DNA from 4 places in the Mesorhizobium sp. USDA 4413 genome. Region 4 is predicted to be linked to each of the others. Evidence: predicted binding sites of a transcription regulator. Region 4 holds the regulator's gene; each other region holds the start of a gene.
The links. The regulator PhoB, encoded in region 4, activates phosphate uptake and scavenging genes when phosphate is short. The targets are predictions, from matches to a motif close to TGTCATNNANCTGTCAT.
Positions count from the first base shown of each region.

Region 1: the regulator PhoB is predicted to act here: its motif matches at 1,490-1,506, upstream of ACVMIM_RS04270 (PhoX family protein).
Region 2: the regulator PhoB is predicted to act here: its motif matches at 1,365-1,381, upstream of ACVMIM_RS15890 (LTA synthase family protein).
Region 3: the regulator PhoB is predicted to act here: its motif matches at 2,997-3,013, upstream of ACVMIM_RS16560 (acid phosphatase).

Region 1 covers NZ_JBVPRP010000001.1:846,249-851,038, forward strand. Annotated here, with positions in the region: gene ACVMIM_RS04270 (PhoX family protein) at 1-1,427, opposite strand, end outside; gene ACVMIM_RS04275 (hypothetical protein) at 1,674-2,012, shown strand; gene ACVMIM_RS04280 (phosphatase PAP2 family protein) at 2,031-2,732, shown strand; gene ACVMIM_RS04285 (helix-turn-helix domain-containing protein) at 2,736-2,951, shown strand; gene ACVMIM_RS04290 (DMT family transporter) at 3,022-3,948, opposite strand; gene ACVMIM_RS04295 (SMP-30/gluconolactonase/LRE family protein) at 4,060-4,790, opposite strand, start outside.
Region 2 covers NZ_JBVPRP010000001.1:3,329,166-3,333,955, reverse strand. Annotated here, with positions in the region: gene fabG (3-oxoacyl-[acyl-carrier-protein] reductase) at 1-75, opposite strand, end outside; gene fabD (ACP S-malonyltransferase) at 212-1,153, opposite strand; gene ACVMIM_RS15890 (LTA synthase family protein) at 1,433-3,361, shown strand; gene ACVMIM_RS15885 (PAS domain S-box protein) at 3,599-4,790, shown strand, end outside.
Region 3 covers NZ_JBVPRP010000001.1:3,439,601-3,444,390, forward strand. Annotated here, with positions in the region: gene ACVMIM_RS16535 (hypothetical protein) at 1-108, shown strand, start outside; gene ACVMIM_RS16540 (winged helix-turn-helix transcriptional regulator) at 139-555, opposite strand; gene ACVMIM_RS16545 (dihydrofolate reductase family protein) at 653-1,240, shown strand; gene ACVMIM_RS16550 (hypothetical protein) at 1,290-1,541, opposite strand; gene ACVMIM_RS16555 (cytochrome-c peroxidase) at 1,688-2,953, opposite strand; gene ACVMIM_RS16560 (acid phosphatase) at 3,156-4,688, shown strand.
Region 4 covers NZ_JBVPRP010000001.1:198,053-202,842, reverse strand. Annotated here, with positions in the region: gene pstC (phosphate ABC transporter permease subunit PstC) at 1-373, shown strand, start outside; gene pstA (phosphate ABC transporter permease PstA) at 377-1,228, shown strand; gene pstB (phosphate ABC transporter ATP-binding protein PstB) at 1,225-2,028, shown strand; gene phoU (phosphate signaling complex protein PhoU) at 2,049-2,756, shown strand; gene phoB (phosphate regulon transcriptional regulator PhoB) at 2,773-3,462, shown strand; gene ACVMIM_RS00990 (ROK family protein) at 3,631-4,790, opposite strand, start outside.

The DNA.
Region 1 (4,790 bases), 650 kb from region 4:
CGCTTCGAATTGTTGGTCAGCATGACATAGACCTTGCCGTTGCCGGCATTGGGCTGGATGTCCTCCGGCCGGTCCATCTTGGTGGCGCCGAGCAGGTCGGCGGCGCGCCGCGTCTCGATCAGCACGTCGGCCTGCGACGCAAAGCCGTTCTCCGCCGTCAGCGGGCCTTGCCCGAACACGATCGGCATCCATTCGACCGAACCGTCCTCGGCGAACTTCGCTACGTGCAGCGTGCCATCGTCGAGCAGGTTCATGTTGGCGACACGGTCATTGGGGTTGAACGTGCCGGCGGTGACGAATTTGTAGACATAGTCGAAGCGTTCGTCGTCGCCGAGATAGAAGACGACGCGGCCGTCCTTGGCGACGATCGATTCGGCGCCCTCATGCTTGAAGCGGCCCATGGCGGTGCGCTTCCTCGGTGTGGAGGTTGGATCGTTGACGTCGACCTCGACGATCCAGCCGAAGCGATTGGGCTCGTTCGGCTCCTTGGCAAGGTTGAAGCGGTCGTAATGCGCGCCCCATTCATAGGCGCCTTCCGGGATGCCGAGGCGCTTGTAGTTGGCCGCTTCCTTGTGGCCTTCCGGCAATTCGCCCGAGAAATAGCCGTGGATGTTCTCCTCGGCCATCACATAGGTGCCCCAAGGCGTGACGCCGCCGGCGCAATTGTTGAACGTGCCGATGACTTTGGTGCCGGATGGATCGGCATTGGTCTTGACGCGGTCGTGGCCGGCGACCGGGCCGGAGAGCGCCATCTCGGTGGTGGACATGATGCGGCGGTTGAGCTTGCCGTCGCGCACCACCTGCCACTTGCCGCCTTGCTTGCGGATCTCGACGATGGTGCCGCCATGCGCGGCCATCTCGACATCGACCTGCTCCTTCGAGAGCGGAGCCACCTCGGCCTTCTTCTTTCCATCCTTCTCGACGATCGAAACGATGCCCGGGAACATCAGATGCGGGTTGGTGTATTCGTGGTTGACGACCAAAAGGCCGTGCTCGGCCGAGCCGTCGATCGGGATATAGCCGACATAGTCGTTGTTGTAGCCGAATTGCCTGGCCTGGGCCTCGGCCGATTGCTTCAGCGGATCGAAATCCGGCGAATCGGCAAACAGCGGATCGCCCCAGCGCAACAGCACGTCGGCGTCATAGCCCGGCGCGACATGGTGCCTGTCGTCGATGCCGGCTTCGAGCTCGTCGAAGTTGAAGGCCGAGCCTTCTGCGGCGCGGGCCTCGTTGGCGGCGACGAGCGCCAGCGGGCTGACGGTGGCGGCGATGGCCGAGACGGCCAGCGAACCCATGAGGAAGCCGCGGCGCGAGAAGCGCGCTGCGATGATCTCGCCCATGGTGCGGTTGTCGGTCGGGTTGACCGGCGGGCCGTCATTGTCCTCGAGCTGGCTGGTGCGGAAACGGGTCTCAGGGGTCACGGTCATGGTGTTCCTCTGGCTTCTTGAGGTGGCTGGGATTTTGACCGTTCGACCCCTAAAGCGCGCCGATCACATTTTCGTGACACTACCTTGATTGAATCGCAATGGCTATTTGCCGGCTGAGCAGCGGCTGGCTGGCTTGGCCCCCGAAACGCGCCAGCGGTCGACGGCGATCAGCTTGACGGCCTCGCCTGCTTCGGAAACAAGGGCTGCGGCCGGCTTGGCGACGGCGCTTGAAAAAAGGAGACGGCGGTGAGTTTCTGGGGACTGTCGCAGCTCTGCATTTCGACCCTGATGTTCGTGCTGGCGGCGATGGCGGCCAAGCAATGGGGGCTGGCGCCGAGCCTCGCCAAGCTGCTTTTGACGCTGGCGTTCTATACGGCCGGCAATCTGATCATGCTGAGGCTGGTGCGCGAATTCGGCATGTCGGTGTCATTCAGCCTGTCGGCGGTGATCCAGCTCGTCGCGGTCAATGTCGTGGCGCTCGCCTTTTTCGGCGAACGGCTCAACGCCTTGCAAGCGACCGGCATAGTGCTGGCGATCGCCGCCGTCGCGCTGATCACGCTCGGGCCCTATATGCAGCGGCTGTAGCGGGATCAAAAGGCTGGCATGAAACCGATCGCCAACGCGCTCCTCAACAGGTTGGAATTCCCCGTGCTGCTTGCCGGGCTGGTGATCGCCGGCGGACTGTGGGGCCTGGTGGAGCTCGTGGAAGTGGCGCGCGCCACGACCCCGCACGCCTTCGACACGGAAATCCTGCTCGCTTTCCGTCATGCCGGGCAGCCGGACAGCCCGATCGGCCCGCTTTGGCTGGAAGGCGCGGTGCGCGACGTCACCGCGCTCGGCAGCACTGTTGTGCTGGTGCTGATCACGACTGCGACCATCGTTTATCTGCTGTTGATCCGCAGGCCCTCGACAGCGCTGTTCATGTTCGCGGCGGTGGCGGGTGGGCAAGTGCTCTCAAGCCTGCTCAAATTCGAGGTCGACCGGCCGCGGCCTGATCTCGTCTCGCATCTCGTCAACGAGACGTCGCTGTCCTTTCCGAGCGGCCACGCGATGCTGTCGGCCGTGACCTATCTGACGCTCGGCTCGCTGGCAGCCCGATTCCTGCCGGACCGCAGGACGAAGGTCTTTGTGCTCGGGCTTGCGGTGCTCACCACCGTGCTGGTCGGCACGAGCCGCGTCTATCTCGGCGTGCATTGGCCGTCCGATGTGCTTGCCGGCTGGTGCGCGGGCTTCGCCTGGGCCATGCTGTGCTGGCTTGCGGCGCGCCTGCTGCAGCGGCGCAAAGTCGTGGCCGACAGTAACTGATCGATGGCTGCTGGCATCGACACTCGCCGAGTGGGCCGGGCTCTCGCTGCGACGATCCAGCGCATGGAAGCGGGCGACGGCGTCGTCGACACGCTGATGAAGGTCATCCAGGCGCTCGACGAGGCGCGCGTGGAGCTGATCGGCGAGAACCAGGCCAGCGGGCGCGGCGGCAATGGCGTGCGCCTCAAGGCCACCGTGGCGCAGGACCCGCAAGGCTGAGCCGCCACTGCGGTAGGAAAACAGTATTGGCACCGCCGCGACCGGATTTGCCGGCCGATGCTGTGCTCTCTCACACCGCCGCTTCGATTGGCTCGGCAAGCTTTGGATTGGCGCGCGCGGCGATCAGGCAGCCGGCGACGATGAGGCATGCGCCCGCCAGCGTGGTCCAGGCTACCTTCTCGCCGAAGAAGAGCCAGCCAAGCGCGATCGCCCAGATGAAGGCCGAGTATTCGGTCGGGATCAGATATTGCGCTTCGGCGCGGGCATAGGACCAGCTCATCAGGAATTGTCCGGCGAGCGACAGCAGCGCCACCCCGGCCAAGGGGAGCCAGAGATCGCTCGGCAGCGCAACCGCGAGCCAGGGCGCGGCGAGACCGAGCATGATTGCGACGAAGAGGTTCTGGAACAGCATGATCTCGACCGGCTTGGCCAGCAGCGCCTGTTGCCGGGAGAGGATCAGATTGTAGGCATAAAACACCGTCGATACGAGCACCGCGGCCGTGCCCAGCAGGGCATCTTGCGAATAGCCTGCCGCCCCGAACTGGCCGGCCAATATGATCGCGACGCCGACCATTCCGGCTAGCGACGCCCAGACCGCCTGCCGCCTTATGCGTTCGCCCAGCAACAACGCTGCAAGAAAAAGCGCGAACAGCGGCGCGACGAAGCTGAGCCCGATCGCCTCGGCGAGCGGCAGCCTGGCCAGGCCCCAGAAGAACGAGACCAGGACGATGCCGACAATCGCGGCGCGCAGCGCATGCAGGCCCAGCACCGGAAGTCTCGGCTTCACGCGCGGCCCGGCCGACCAGGCCGTGCTCGCGACCACCGTGGCAACCACGCTGCGCCACAGCAGCGTGTTATAGACGCCGATCGCGATGGCTAGGGACTTCATGGCCGCATCCATGCCGGACAGCAGCAAAATAGCGAGCGCGCATATGAGCACAGGGATCGTCGGCGAAACGGCGCCGTTGAGGCTGGATGTCTTCACGGCTTCGCCCATGTGACGGATCGGAGCCGGATAATCCGGAGTGAGCGGCAGGACCAGATGGCAGTGCCGCCGATATGCCGGTCCAATCCCGACCGGCGCCGTTCACGATGCTCTCAGTCGATCTTAATCGCCACGATCTCCCCTTCGCCCATCAGCGGCACGAAGATGTGCTTGCCGTCCGTGCCGATGTCGGCGCTGCCTGGCTTGAACTGCGCCACTGCTTCCGGCGCGCCGGCGGCCTTGTAGCTGTAGAGCGTGCCGGTCATGTAGGCCGTGGCGTAGATGGTGCCGCCGATGGCGACGACGCCGTCGAGATCGGGCGCCGGGCAGCGGCGAGACCTTCCTGGTGGTGAGGTCGACCGACAGCAGGCCGCCGGGCTCGGCGGTGCTGAAATCGGCCTTGTTGATGCCCTTGCCCCAAGAGGCGACGATCAGCCTGTCGCCATCGGCGAACACGCCGTTGGGCGAGGCGAGCAGCGCATCCTTGACGAACAGTTCCGGCCTGTCGCCGTCGATGCGGTAGATCGCGTCGGCCAGCATGTCGCTGACATAGACCTTGCCGGCGCTGTCCTGTGTCATGTCGTTGAGGAACACGGCGCCGGGCACATCGATGGTTTTGACCAGCCTGCCGCTGGCGAGATCGACGACGCGCACCCTGGTAATGTCGGCGGCGTAGAGCTTGCCGCCCGAAATCGCCATGCCCTTGGGCGCGTCCATGCCGTCCACGCAGTGGCGGATGATGACCTTGCCGTCCATCGACAGAAGCGACAGGTAGCCATTGCCGTCCGCCGCGCCGGGATTGCCGACGATGTTGGATACGACGATGCGGTTGTGGGCGGCATCGACAAGCGCCG
Region 2 (4,790 bases), 3.1 Mb from region 4:
TATCCTGGCGATCGCTTCGCCGATGCCTCCCGATGCGCCGGTGACGAGCGCCTTGCGGCCGGTCAGTTCGAACATTTTTCCAACCTCATTTTCCAGACGGCTGCAAGCAGTCGCGTTTGCGTATACGTCATATCGTCCAAGTCACGCTAGATAAGCGTCGGAGATTAGCGAAGGCCTCCTTCGTGTCGTCATCCACGGGCGGAGCGGGGCCTCATCCCAACGTCGCCAGCGTCGCCTCGACTTCCGCCGCCGTGCCGATGGCGCCGGTGGCGATGTCGCGGTTGATGCGGCGCGCCAGGCCCGACAGCACCTTGCCGGCGCCGACCTCGTAAAGCGTCGACACGCCATTGGCGCCGAACCACTCCACCGTCTCGCGCCAGCGCACGCGGCCGGTCACTTGAGCGACCAGGCGGCGCGCGATCTCGTCCGGATCGCTGGTTGGCGTCACCGTCACGTTGGAGACGACCGGTACGGCCGGCGCGGATTTGGCCACACCAGCCAGCGCCTCGCGCATGATCTCGGCCGCCGGTGCCATCAGCGCCGAATGGAAGGGGGCGGACACCTGCAGCATCAACGCCCGCTTGGCGCCCTTTTCGGTGCACAGCTTGGCGGCCAGCTCGACCGCCGCCTTGGCGCCCGAAATCACCAGCTGGCCACCGCCATTGTCGTTGGCGACCTGGCAGACGGAGCCCTTGGCCGCTTCCGCGCATGCCGCTTCGACATCGGCATGATCGAGACCGATGATGGCGGCCATGGCGCCCTCGCCGGCAGGTACTGCCGCCTGCATGGCGTTGCCGCGGGTGCGAAGCAGCCGCGCCGCGTCGCCGACCGAAACGAAGCCGGCCGCGGCAAGCGCGGAATATTCGCCCAGCGAATGGCCGGCCACATAGACCACCCTGTCCTTCAGCGAGAAGCCGCGCGCTTCGAGCGCCCGCATCGCCGCCAGGGACACCGCCATCAGCGCCGGCTGGGCGTTGGCGGTCAGCGTCAGCCTCTCTTCCGGCCCTTCCCAGATCAGCTTCGACAGTTTTTCGCCAAGCGCGGCATCCACCTCCTCGAACACGCGGCGCGCTTCCGGGAAGGTATCGGCGAGGTCCTTGCCCATGCCGACGGCCTGGCTGCCCTGTCCCGGAAAGGTGAATGCGACGGCCATTGAAGTCTCTCCAGAGGCTGATTTTTCCCTGCCTCTGGCGCAAGGCGGACGGCCAAGTCAAGCCCGCGGGCGCCTATGCGGCCCTCATTTCAGCCGGAAAAGGCAGCTGGCTCCTTGTTCCGAAAGGCCTTTTGGCCGATCACACCTGATGAAAACCGCTCACGTTTGGGTTGCTGGCTCTTCTTATTTCCGGCACAGGCGCTAGCTTTGCGTGACATTTCGATGACAGAAGCGTGACGGGCGTGGAAGGCGTGTTGCGTGGGGCCTGGGGGAAACAGAGTGGCAAGGATCAGGATAGGCGCGGCCAAGCCCGTGCCGGGTTTTTTGGAAGACGATCCGTCCACGGGCTATCTGCCCGGACGAACCTGGCCGACCGTACGTTACGGCCTGGCGACGCTTCTTGCCTCCGCCCTGCTGGTATTCGCGATCGAATGGATCGTGCGTGGCGATTTCTTCGGCACCGTCGATTTCTTCCTGCAGCCTTTCAAGCCGGGCTGGACCACCATCATCGTCTTCGCGCTGGTGCTGGTCGGGCTCGACGCCATAGTGGGCCGCAGCCATCAGAGCCTGATGATCGTGGCGCCGCTGACGCTGGCGCTTGCCTTTGTCGGCCACCAGAAGTCGCATTATCTCGGCGATCCGCTCTATCCGACGGATTTCCTGTTTGCGCGCCAGATCGTGGCGCTGATGCCCCTTCTGGTGCGCGAGCGACCGTGGACGGCCGTCATGCTCGCCGCGGCCATCATCGGCGGCCTGACGCTGCTCGTCTATTGCTGGCGGACCTGGCGCCGGCGTGTGCCGATCCTCAGCCGCAAGGGTCGCCTGGCGCGGCTGGCGCTTGCGGTACCGCTGCTCGCCTTCTTCGTCTCGATCATGGATTACGCCACCTTCTCGTGGACGCGCGACCGGCTGCAGATCATCCCGATCATGTGGGACCAGAAGGAGAACTACGCCTCCAACGGCTTTGCGCTGGCCTTCGCTATGAACGTACCGATGGCGCATGTCTCGGCGCCGCCCGGCTATTCGCAAAAGACGATGGCCGCTATCCAGCGCCCCGACGTCGCCGCTTCGGTGCCGGACGAGAAGCCGGATATCGTCGTGGTGATGAGCGAATCCTTCTGGGATCCGACGCAGCTGCCCGGCGTCAGCATCAAGCCCGATCCGATCCCGACAGTGCGCGCCTTGCGCTCGGGCTCGATGTTCTCGCCCGAATTCGGCGGCATGACCGCCAATATCGAATTCGAGGCGCTGACCGGCTTTTCCAACGCCTTCCTGCCGGCCGGCTCGATCCCCTACCAGCAATATGTGCGCACCCCGACGCCCTCGCTGGCGACCTTCCTGAAGAGCGAGGGCTACCGGGCGCGCGCCATCCATCCCGGCACCAACTGGTTCTGGAACCGGGGCGCCGTCTATGCCGATTTCGGCTTCAACGACTTCCGCTCGGAAGAGACGCTGCCGCCGATGGAGAAGCGCGGGCCGCTGGCTTCCGACGCGGCGATGACCGACGAGATCATCCGCGAGGCGGACGCCAGCGACGATCCGGTTTTCCTGTTCGCCGTCAGCCTGCAGAACCACGGCCCTTACGAGCCCTACCGCTACTCCAACCCGACGCATTCGGTTGACGCGCCGATCAGTTCCTGGGCGCGGGAATCGCTGCTTTCCTACGCCGAGGGCTCGGCCGACGCCGACCGCGGCCTGCAGCGGCTGATCGACTGGGCTAAGGCGCGCCAGCGGCCGACGGTCATCGCCTTCTTCGGCGATCATCTGCCCCCGCTCGGTCCCGTCTATGTCGAGACCGGATTCCTCAAGGACAATGTCGCGCCGCGCAAGGAACCGAGCGCCGACGCAGCGATCGAGCATCACGACACGCCGCTGATCATCTGGTCGAACCGGTCCGGCCCGGTGAAGAACCTGGGCTCGGTTAGCCCAGCCTTCCTGCCCTACCATATACTGACCACGGCCGGCATCACCCACCCCTACTACACCGGTTTCCTCGGCGCGCTGCGCGAGCATTACCGGGTGGTCGACCGCAACCTGCTCCTGTCGCCCGCGGGCGAAGCGACGCCGGACTGGGCGAGGCAGAAGCAGATCGATCCGAAGATCAACGATTTCCGCTTCATCCAATACGACATGATGTTCGGCAAGCGCCACTCGGCGCCGGACTTCTTCCCCGAGACGGTGAACAAGCTCGTCGCGCATACGAGCTGAGCGTAGTGGGGCCGCAAGCAACGCCGCGGCCAACTTGGTCCGCAAGTGACGAGCGCGGCTGGAGTGACGCCTCTGGAGCGTGAGACGACGGTCCGCTTTGAGGATGAGATCAATCGCTCTCGCTCGATCGATCGCCCGACGCCGCAAAATGAGCATCGCATGTTTAATCGAACTCGCTTGGGAACCAACTACGCTCGGCTGCGTTGCGGCCGATGGTCTGCTGAGCGGGAAGGGTGAATGCGTATCGGAAATTTCGGAGGCCCCGAGAGGTTCATTCCTCTGCCGCACGAGGTCTCAATTCTTCAATCGGCTCCTGATATCATCGAAAAGCTGCCGATCGCGATTTACGCTTGCGACGCGCGGGGGCGTGTCTTGTGGTTCAACAAGCGCGCTGTTGACCTATGGGGCCGGACGCCCTTGGTCGGGTCTGATAGCGAACTCTATTGCGGATCCCACAAGCTCTATTTCGACGGTCGCGAGATCGGCCGCGATGAAACCCCGATGGCTACGGTGTTGCGAACCGGCATTCCCATCAGAGGCGTGGAAGCTGAAGTGGAACGGCCCGACGGCTCGACGATCTGGGCGATGGTTCACATCGAGCCGGTTGAAGACGATGACGGGCGGGTCGTTGGGGCGATCAATTGTTTTCACGACGTCACGGACAGGCGTCGAGCCGACGACATCATGAAACAACAAGAGCAGCGGCTCGCCGCTACGTATCAGCATGCCGGAATTGGCATCGCCGAAGTCAATGAAAAAGGCGAACTGGCGCGCGTCAATGGCTATCTGGCCGGTCTTCTCGGCTATTCAGCCGACGAGCTGATCGGCAGATCGATTTTCGATCCGGCCCTGGCGGAAAATGTCGATGCCGATCGGCGACAATTCGAGCGCCAGGTGCGAGGCGAGATCGACAACTACCGTCATGAGAAGCATTTCATCTGCAAGGATGGGGCAAGAATCTGGGTCGCGGTCACCTCATCGAGTGTGAGAGACGCAAACGGCCGCTTCCTGCATGCGGTGCGGGTGCAGCAAGACATCACGGCGCGGAAGGAAGCCGAGGCAGCCCTGGTGCGGCACTTGGAGCAGCAGGCAGCGCTCTACGAGTTCACCGACAGGCTCCAACGAGCGGCGGATCTGGAGGAAGTGTACGATATAGCGCTTAGCACGATTGTGCAGGCACTGCACGCCGATCGCGCCTCCATACTTCTCTTCGATGAGCACGGCGTCATCAAATTTGCCGCCTCGCGGGGTTTGTCGGAGGCCTATAAGCAGGCGGTGGAAGGACATTCTCCCTGGTCTCAAGACGCGTTGGACCCTGAGCCGATCGCTATAGAGGATGTCGCACAAAGCGAATTACCGTCCACTCTCAAGGCCACCGTGCAAAATGAAGGCATTGCGGCGCTTGCGTTCATGCCCATCACGGCGCGAA
Region 3 (4,790 bases), 3.2 Mb from region 4:
GCGCAGGCCGAGACCTTCGCCGAGGAAGAGCGGCTGCGATTGGGTCTGCCGGGGGAGCCGCCGACCGAGGAGCCGGTCGGGCCGCTGCAACGCGGGCAGCCTCGCTAGCTTATCTGCCCACGAGGGGGAGACGGCCCGCTAGCCCAGATGCTCAGCCCTGAGCCGCTCTTTCATCCGCTCGAGCGCCGGCTCCCCGCCGGCCGCCAGTCCATCCGCTATCCGCGCCAGCTTGTCGTCGGCGTTGCGGTATTTGCTGCCCCAGACGCCTAGCGTCACCAGCACCGGCAGCAGGTCGATGCCGGCTTCGGTCAGCCGGTAGATCGCCTTCAGCGCGTGAGCCGGGTCGTCGCTGCGGGTGACGATGCCTTCGTCCTGCAGCGTCTGCAGCCGCTCGGCGAGCGTCCGGGACGAAATGCCTTCGTCGGATTGCAGGAATTCGCGAAAATGCCTTTTCCCGGCGAAGACCAAGTCGCGGATGATGAGCAGCGTCCAGCGGTCGCCGACGAGTTCGAGCGAAAGGCTGATCGGGCAACCGGACCTTTCTCGCGTCGCCATCTCTATAATTCCATTTTTAAATCACTTTACTATTGACACCACTCTTTGGGTGCGTCAAACGGTTCCAAAAGTAAAGCGTCGAGGTGAGGAAACGGACATGAAAAAGCTCGTCCTGCAGATGCAGATGTCGGTCGACGGTTTTGTGGGCGCCGATGAGGACCACCGCTGGCAGCTCTGGGAGTGGGGCGACGACAGTGCCTGGGACGAGGAGCTCAAGCAGGACTTCAACGCCGTCTTCACGACCATCGACACTATCCTTTTGAGCCGCAAGATGGCTGAGGAGGGCTACCTGACCCATTGGGGCAATGCGGCAAAGAAATACCCGAATGACCCTTTCTATGCCTTCGCGCGGCGCGTCGTCGAGGCTGAGAAGGTGGTGGCGAGCGATAAGCTCGAAACATCGCGCTGGGAGCGCACGCGCGTCGTAAGCGGAGACCTGCCGCGCGAGGTGCGCAGGCTGAAGCAAGGCGAGGGCGGCGACATCGCCGTGTTCGGCGGCGCCGGATTTGCCTCGGCGCTGGTCGCCGCCGGCCTTGTCGACGAATACCAGCTCTTTACCAATCCGGCGGTTCTAGGCAGGGGCCGCCGCATCTTCGACAAGGGCGGTTTCAGCAGGCTGAAGCTCCTCGGCTCGAAGCCCTATGCCTGCGGCATGGTGGTGAGCCGCTATGCACCGGCGCAATGAGGGCCAATGATTGAGGCGCTGCCCTGAATCAATCTGGCAGCGCGTCCTCTCAACCGGCTGGTTGGCCATGCCTTTCCCGGATCGACCGGGAGCGGCCTCCGCTGACGAGCCGCAATTGCCCGGCTGGCCGGCCGGGCCGCGGCCAGGCTGCATGGTCGTTGCCCGCGGCGACGAACCAGCGGGCCTCGCGCGATGTCAGGCCGATAAGCACCCGGCCGGCATATTCCGCCGGCGCCCCATTGCCCGCATCGAACACCGCCCAGCTGCTCCCAGGCGGCTCCTGCACCGCGATGAACCTCATCGGAGACTCCATCTGTGAAGAGATGGGCAATATAGCAAGTGCGGCTTGGTGTTCCTATGACGTGGCTCACATTGGCACACATTTGCGGTGGATAGCAGAACTCAGACCGGGGCCGTCGCGCCCCGAAATTGTCCTGGCGGCGCAGCCTACTGCCCCGCTTGGTCCGCGTCGGTCAGCGTGCCGAGGAAGGCAACGATGTCGTCGATCTCGGCGTCGGTCAGCGCCGGCTTGTCGCCCGGCTTTCTGCCGTTGAACGGCGGATCGGTGTTGAGGTTCGGCCAGTAGGCTTTAGGCAGGTCATCGAATTTGTCGACCGTGCCGTCCGCCTTCCTCGGATACCAGCGCCCCGGGTCGCTGTCGCGGCTGGCGTAGAAGGCGACCGCCTCGCGCAGCGTGTGGAAATAGCCATTGTGGAAGAAGCTTTTCCGCAAGGCCACGTTGCGCAGGGTCGGGGTCTTGAACAGGCCGCAATATTCGGCGCGGCTCCTGAAGTCGGTGCGCAGCGGACCGCACAGGCCGAGGTCGACATAGTTGGGATCGGCATTCGCTGGAATCGCCGGATTGCGCGGTACGGCAATCGCGATCAGGCCGTAATCGGTGAATTGCGGCGGCTCGCCGTCATTGGCGGGCTCGCTCAAATGGCAGCTCGCGCAATTGCCCTTCGACTCGTCCTCGAACAGCATGCGGCCGCGCAATTCCTGCGCGGAAAGCTGCGCCTTGCCGGCGAGGAAGGCGTCGTAGCGGCTGGAATAGGGGTAGAAGTCGGCGCTGCTCTGCTCGAATGTGCCGAGCGCCTCCACCGCGGCATCGAAGGCGTCCTGCGGATGGTCGAAGACATCGGCGCCGAACGCTGCCTTGAAGGCATCGGCATAGGGCGCCTTGCGCAGGCTGGCGACCACCTGGGCCGCGTCCTTGTTGCCCATCTCGAAGGGAGAGAGCAGCGGGATCTTCGCCTGGTCCTTGCCATGGTCGGCGCGACCGTCCCAGGTCAGGCCGCCGGTCGGGCCATTGTCGACGCTTTCGTCCCCTTCGTCCTCGGAGTCGTAGAAATGCTCGGTGAAGGCGGGGGCCGCCTGCAGGTAGCGCAGCGACGGCACGGCGCGGACGCCGGGCTGGTCGAGCTTCGCTCCGCCCGTTTCGACCGGCGAGGCCGAGGCCGGTCCGAAAGCATGGTTGGGATCGTGGCAGGACGAGCAGGCCTGCTTGCCCGATGCCGAGAGCGACGGGTCGAAAAACATCTGCCGCCCAAGCGCCGTCAGCGCGTCGGCGCGGGCGAAGGCCTCCTTGCGCGACATCGGGCCGGGATGGACGCCGAAGGGTTCCGCGGTATTGGCAGGCGCGGTCAAGCCGACAATCGAGGCCGCCAGAAGGGCGATTGCGTGATTTTTCCGTACCATCGTCCGCGGCGACATCCGTGATTTCCTTCGCTCGATTTCGCTCGCGTAAGGTTCGAGTGCAACGGATTGATGACCGGCTGTCTCCCTCACGAAACCGTGTCCGGAGGCTGCAGAACTGTCACATAGGTGACAAGGCATCGAAGTAGCTGGGCATTGATGCAGCTGCGTTCCTGCATTGCCGTCCTCCAGCCATTCCCAAGCCACGAGGCATTTCCCGATGACCCGAACCTTTCTCTCTCTTTGCATCGCCTCCACGGCGCTGGCATCGCTCTCTGCTGCTGCCCAGGCGGCTCCTCCCGGCTATGACAAGATCGACACCGTCGTTGTCATCTACGCCGAGAACCGCAGCTTCGACAATCTATATGGCGGCTTTCCCGGCGCGAACGGCCTGGCCAACGTGTCGCCCGACCAGGCGCGCCAGCTTGACCGCGACGGCAAGCCGCTTTCCGAACTGCCGCCGGTCTGGGGCGGGCTGACCGGCAAGGGTGTCACGCCAGCGGTCACGGAGGCGCAGAGCGCGCATCTTGCCAACGCCACCTTCGCTATCGACGACCCCAAGGGCTTCAACGAGGGCACCAGCGTCATCACGCACGATCTCTGGCACCGCTTCTACCAGGAGCAGATGCAGATCGACGGCGGCCGTAACGACAAGTTCGTCGCCTGGGCCGATTCCGGCTCCCTGGTCATGGGCCATTATGACGGCTCCAACCTGCCGATGTGGGCGATCGCCAAGAAATACGTGCTGGCGGACAATTTTTTCCAGGGCGCGTTCGGCGGCTCCTTCCTCAACCACTTCATGCTCGCCTGCGCCTGCGCGCCTTACTATCCGAATGCCGACACCAGTCCTGTGAAGGGCCAGATCGCCGTCGTCGAACCGGACGGCGTGACGCTGAAACCGGCCGACAATTCACCGCCTTCGGCGCTGGGCGGCGTGCCGAAATTCGTCAATGACGGCGCCATCACGCCGGACTTCTACGCCGTCAACACCATGCAGCCGCCTTACCAGCCGAGCGCCAACAAGCCGGCCGAGGGCGGCGACAAGGCGCTGGCCGATCCGGCTGTGCCCACCACGCTGCCGCCGCAGCACGAGATCACCATCGGCGATCTGTTGTCGCTGAAGGGCATTTCCTGGGCCTGGTATTCGGGCGCCTGGCAGGCGGCGCTTGACGGCAAGAACGCGGCCCCTGTGCCCAATTTCCAGTTCCACCACCAGCCCTACAACTATTTCGCGGCCTATGCGCCGGGCACGGCCGCCCGAGCCGAGCACCTCAAGGATGGCGGCCTTGACGGCGGCGAGTTCATCAAGGCGATCGACGACGGCAAGCTGCCGGCCGTGTCCTTCTACAAGCCGCAGGGCAACCTCAACGAACACGCCGGCTATGCCGACGTGACGTCCGGCGACCGCCATCTGGCCGACCTCGTCTCGCATCTGGAGAAGAGCCCGCAATGGGCTCACATGCTGGTCGTCATCACCTATGACGAGAATGGCGGCTTCTGGGATCACGTCGCGCCGCCCAAGGCCGATCGCTGGGGTCCGGGCAACCGCATCCCGGCCTTCATCATTTCGCCCTATGCCAAGATGGGCATGGTCGATCACACGCAGTATGACACCACCTCGATCCTGCGCTTCATCACCAACCGCTACGACCTGCCGGTGCTGCCCGGCATCGTCGCCCGCGACAAGGCACTGCGCAACAACGACCAGCCGCCGATGGGCGACCTGACGGCGGCGCTCGATCTGACGAAGTAGCATCTCAGAACTTGGGTTCCTCTCCCCACATTCGTGCGGGCGAGGAAGCGCCAGTCGCCTAACGCCTTGCCCCAGCGAATTCCCGTCCGCTATCAATGGCTT
Region 4 (4,790 bases):
CACGGTTCCCGCCGTGCTCAAGGAGTCGGCCTACGGCATCGGCTGCACGACCTGGGAAGTGACGCGGCGCGTCGTCATCCCTTATACCCGCGTCGGCATCATGGGCGGCGTCATGCTCGGCCTCGGCCGCGCGCTCGGCGAGACGATGGCCGTCACCTTCGTCATCGGCAACGCGCATCGCATCAGCGCCTCGCTGTTCGCGCCGGGCACGACCATCTCGGCGACCATCGCCAACGAATTCACCGAGGCCGATGGCGCGCTCTATACGTCCTCGCTGGTGGCGCTCGGCCTGATCCTGTTCATCATCACCTTCATCATCCTCGCGCTCGCACGCTACATGCTGTTGCGCATCGATAGCCGCACCGGAGCCTGACCGATGTCGACTGCCCAATCGCTTCACCGAAGCCGCAAACGCAAGAATGCCGTGATGATGGCGCTGTGCATCATCGCGGCGGGCATCGGGCTGGCCTGGCTGGCGCTGATCCTCGGCGCCCTCCTCTACAAGGGGCTTTCCGGGGTGAACCTGGCGGTGTTCACGGAAATGACGCCGCCGCCCGGCGATGCCGGCGGCCTGCTCAACGCCATCTATGGCAGCATCATCATGACGATCATCGGTATCGTCGTCGGCACGCCGATCGGCGTGCTGGCCGGCACCTACATGGCCGAGTACGGACGCTTCTCGCGGCTCACGACGGTGGTGCGCTTCATCAACGACATCCTGTTGTCGGCGCCGTCGATCATCGTCGGCCTGTTCGTCTATGAGCTGATGGTGCGGCCGATGGGGCACTTCTCGGCGATCGCCGGCGCCGTCGCGCTGTCGATCCTGGTGATCCCCGTCGTGGTGCGCACCACCGAGGACATGTTGAACCTCGTGCCCAACGCGCTGCGGGAGGCCGGCACCGCCATCGGCGCGCCGCGCTGGGTGGTGATCCGCTCGGTCGCCTACCGCGCGGCGCTGTCCGGCATCGTCACCGGCATCCTTTTGGCGATCGCCCGCATCTCGGGCGAGACGGCGCCGTTGCTTTTCACCGCGCTCAACAACCAGTTCTGGTCGAGCAATCTCAATGCCCCGATGGCCAGCCTGCCGGTGACCATCTTCCAGTTCGCTCTCAGCCCTTACGAGGAATGGCAGCAGCTGGCCTGGACGGGCGCACTCATAATCACCCTGACGGTTCTCGGGCTGAGCATCTTCGCCCGTAGCCTGACCGGACGCAGAGAGGACAGATGAAACCGATGTTGTCCACCGACCTTAACGCACCCGATGCCACCGTCGAGAAGGCCAAGATCGAGGTCAAGAACCTCAACTTCTACTATGGCCAGTCGAAGGCGCTGAAGGACATCAACCTGTCCCTGCCCGAGCGCAGCGTGACGGCCTTCATCGGCCCGTCCGGCTGCGGGAAGTCGACGCTGCTGCGCGTCTTGAACCGCATCTACGAGCTCTATCCGAAGCAGAGCGCCGAGGGCCAGGTGCTGCTCGACGGCAAGAACATCCTCGACCGTTCGCAGGACCTCAACCTGTTGCGCACGAAGATCGGCATGGTGTTCCAGAAGCCGACGCCGTTCCCGATGTCGATCTATGAGAACATCGCCTTCGGCGTCAGGCTCTATGAGAAGATCAGCAAAGCCGAGATGGACAACCGGGTCGAGTCGGCGCTGAAGCGCGCCGCGCTCTGGAGCGAAGTCAAGGACAAGCTCAATGCCAGCGGCCAGAGCCTCTCCGGCGGCCAGCAGCAGCGGCTCTGCATCGCCCGCACCGTGGCGGTGAAGCCCGAGGTCATCCTGCTCGACGAGCCGGCCTCGGCGCTGGATCCGCTGTCGACGGCGAAGATCGAGGAACTGATCGACGAATTGCAGGCCGACTACACGATCGTCATCGTCACCCACAACATGCAGCAGGCGGCGCGCGTGTCGCGGCAGACGGCGTTCATGTATCTGGGCGAGCTGGTGGAGTTCGACCGGACCGAGAAGATCTTCACCTCGCCCCGCGAGAAGCGCACGCAGGACTATATCACCGGCCGCTTCGGCTGAGCTCATACGAGGACATCATCATGGCCGAACATACCGTCGCCTCCTTCGACGAGGATCTGAGGCAGATCAGCCGGCTCATCAACGACATGGGTGACCTTGCCGGCTCGATGGTCGGCGCCTCGACCAAGGCGCTGCTCGAAAGCGACAATGCGCTGGCGCAGCGCGTCGTTTCCGACGACGCGATCATGGACGCAAGGCAGCGCGAGCTCGACGACCGCGCCATCACGCTGATCGCCAAGCGCCAGCCGATGGCGGACGATCTTCGCAACGTGGTCGGCTCGATCCGCATGGCGGGCGACCTCGAGCGCATCGGCGATCTCGCCAAGAACATCGCCAAGCGCGTCGGCTCGGTCGGCGTCAGCGCCGCGCCGCGCGACCTCACCCACTCGATCGATTCCATGGCGCAGATGGTGCTGATCCAGGTGCAGGGCGTGATCCAGGAATATACGGTGGGCGACGCTACGGCGCTGGCCAAGCTTCGCAACGACGACGAACGCATCGACGTCAAATACACATCCGTCTTCCGTGAGCTGTTGACCTACATGATGGAGGATCCGCGCAACATCACCGCTTGCACGCATCTTCTGTTCTGCGCCAAGAATCTGGAGCGCATTGGCGATCATGTGACCAACATCGCCGAGAACGCCTATTATGTGCTGACCGGCACGCAATTGCCCGCCAACCGTCCGAAGCAGGACGAGACGGCAATGTCGGCGCCGGCGGCCTGACGAAAAGGTTACCCCGATGATCGCGCCACGCATCATGGTGGTGGAGGACGAGGAGCCGCTGGGGGTGCTGCTCCGCTACAACCTCGAATCCGAGGGTTACCAAGTCGAAGTGGTGACCCGCGGCGACGAGGCCGAAATCCGCCTTCAGGAAAACGTTCCCGACCTGCTCGTGCTCGACTGGATGGTGCCGGCGGTTTCCGGCATCGAGCTTTGCCGGCGCCTCAGGATGCGGCCCGAGACCGAGCGGCTGCCGATCATCATGCTGACGGCGCGGGGCGAGGAAAGCGACCGCGTGCGCGGCCTTTCGACCGGCGCCGACGACTATCTGGTCAAGCCGTTCTCGACGCCGGAGTTCATGGCGCGCGTCAAGGCGCTGCTGCGCCGCGCCAAGCCGGAGGTGCTGTCCAGCGTGCTCAAGGTCGGCGACATCGTGCTCGACCGCGAATCGCACCGCGTCTACCGCAAGAAGAGCGAGATCAGGCTCGGCCCGACCGAGTTCCGGCTGCTCGAATTCATGATGCGGCATCCCGGCCGCGTGTTCTCGCGCAGCCAGCTGCTCGACAATGTCTGGGGCGAGACGATCTATATCGACGAGCGCACCGTGGACGTCCATGTCGGGCGCCTGCGCAAGGCGGTCAACAACGGCCGCATGCCGGACGTGATACGTACCATTCGGGGGGCGGGCTACGCGATCCGCGAGGACTAGGGATATCCTGATATTCAGGTGATGCCGGCCTGCGAATGGCGGCTTCCTGCGCTTCCGGTAATCACGTATCCAAAAGTACGCTCCGTTCCGGTTCTCGGAATCCACCATTCTCGACTCGGCTTGACCTGAATCTCAGGATATCCCAGCGCTCGCATTTTTCGGTCCTACTTAGGCCACGTTCTTCCCGACGGTGCCGGTTCTTGCCTGGCCTCCCGGCGCGAAAATCTCCTGGTCGACGAAGGTCAGCGCGCGCATGGCGCAGCCTTCGCGGATCAGCGGCAGCTCGTTCGGCTCGGTGTCGAAGGAGATCGATTCGGAGTGCTGGCCGCCGGCGGTCTGGGCGATCGCCTCCCTCAGCGCGGGCTCGATCAGGTCGAAGGCGGCCGCGCTGACGCCGACCATGGCGACGGGCGCCGGGTCGATCAGCGCGAACAGGCTGCCGAGGCCGAAGCCCAGCGCCTCGCCGGCCCGGCGATAGGCCTCGCGCTCGGGGCCGTCCTGTTGCCGGGCCTTCGCGGCAAGCGCGCGCATGTCGGCGTCGCCGACATCCGTCGGCGCGGCATCCTCGCTTATGCCCATGGCGCTGCGCCAGATGGCGTAATTGCCGGCATAGGCCTCGACGCAGCCGCGCCGGCCGCAGCGGCAAAGCGCGCCGCCGGGCCGGTGGATCATGTGCCCGAACTCACCGCCCGAGGAGTGCGTGCCGGTGAACAGCGCACCTTTCAGTACCAGACCCATGCCGATGCCGTGCGACAAGAGGATTGCGATGAAGTCGTCGCGATAGCGTTCAGGATCGCGCCATTGCAGCGCCACCGCCATCATGTTGCAGTCGTTCTCCATTGTGGCGGGGATGCCGAATTCCTTCTCCAGGATGTCGGCAAAGGGGATGTCGGTCAGCGGCGTGATCGGCGACCACAGCATGACGCGTGAATGGGTATCGGTGATGCCCTGAATGCCCATGGCGATGCGGGCGACGCTGCCGACGTCAAGGTCGGGATCATGCAGCCGGCGCCGGACGATCGCCAGGCATTCGCCGATCAGCTCGTCGCGCGGCATGACGAGCGTGTCCAGGCGCAGCTGCTCCTCGGCAACCACCTGGCCGGCATAGTCGATCACAGCGACCGACAGGAAGTTCAGCGACAACACCACGGTCAGCACAGCGGCGGCTTCGGGATTCAACGCCAGGCCGATCTGCGGCCGGCCGCGTTTCAACGCCGTCGGCTCGCTGGCCTTGCTTTCGCTGAGAATGCCCTCCTGGATCAGGTCGGCGGAGATCGCCGAAATGGTTGAGTGGCTAAGCCCGGTGGTGGCGGCAATCTCCGTGCGCG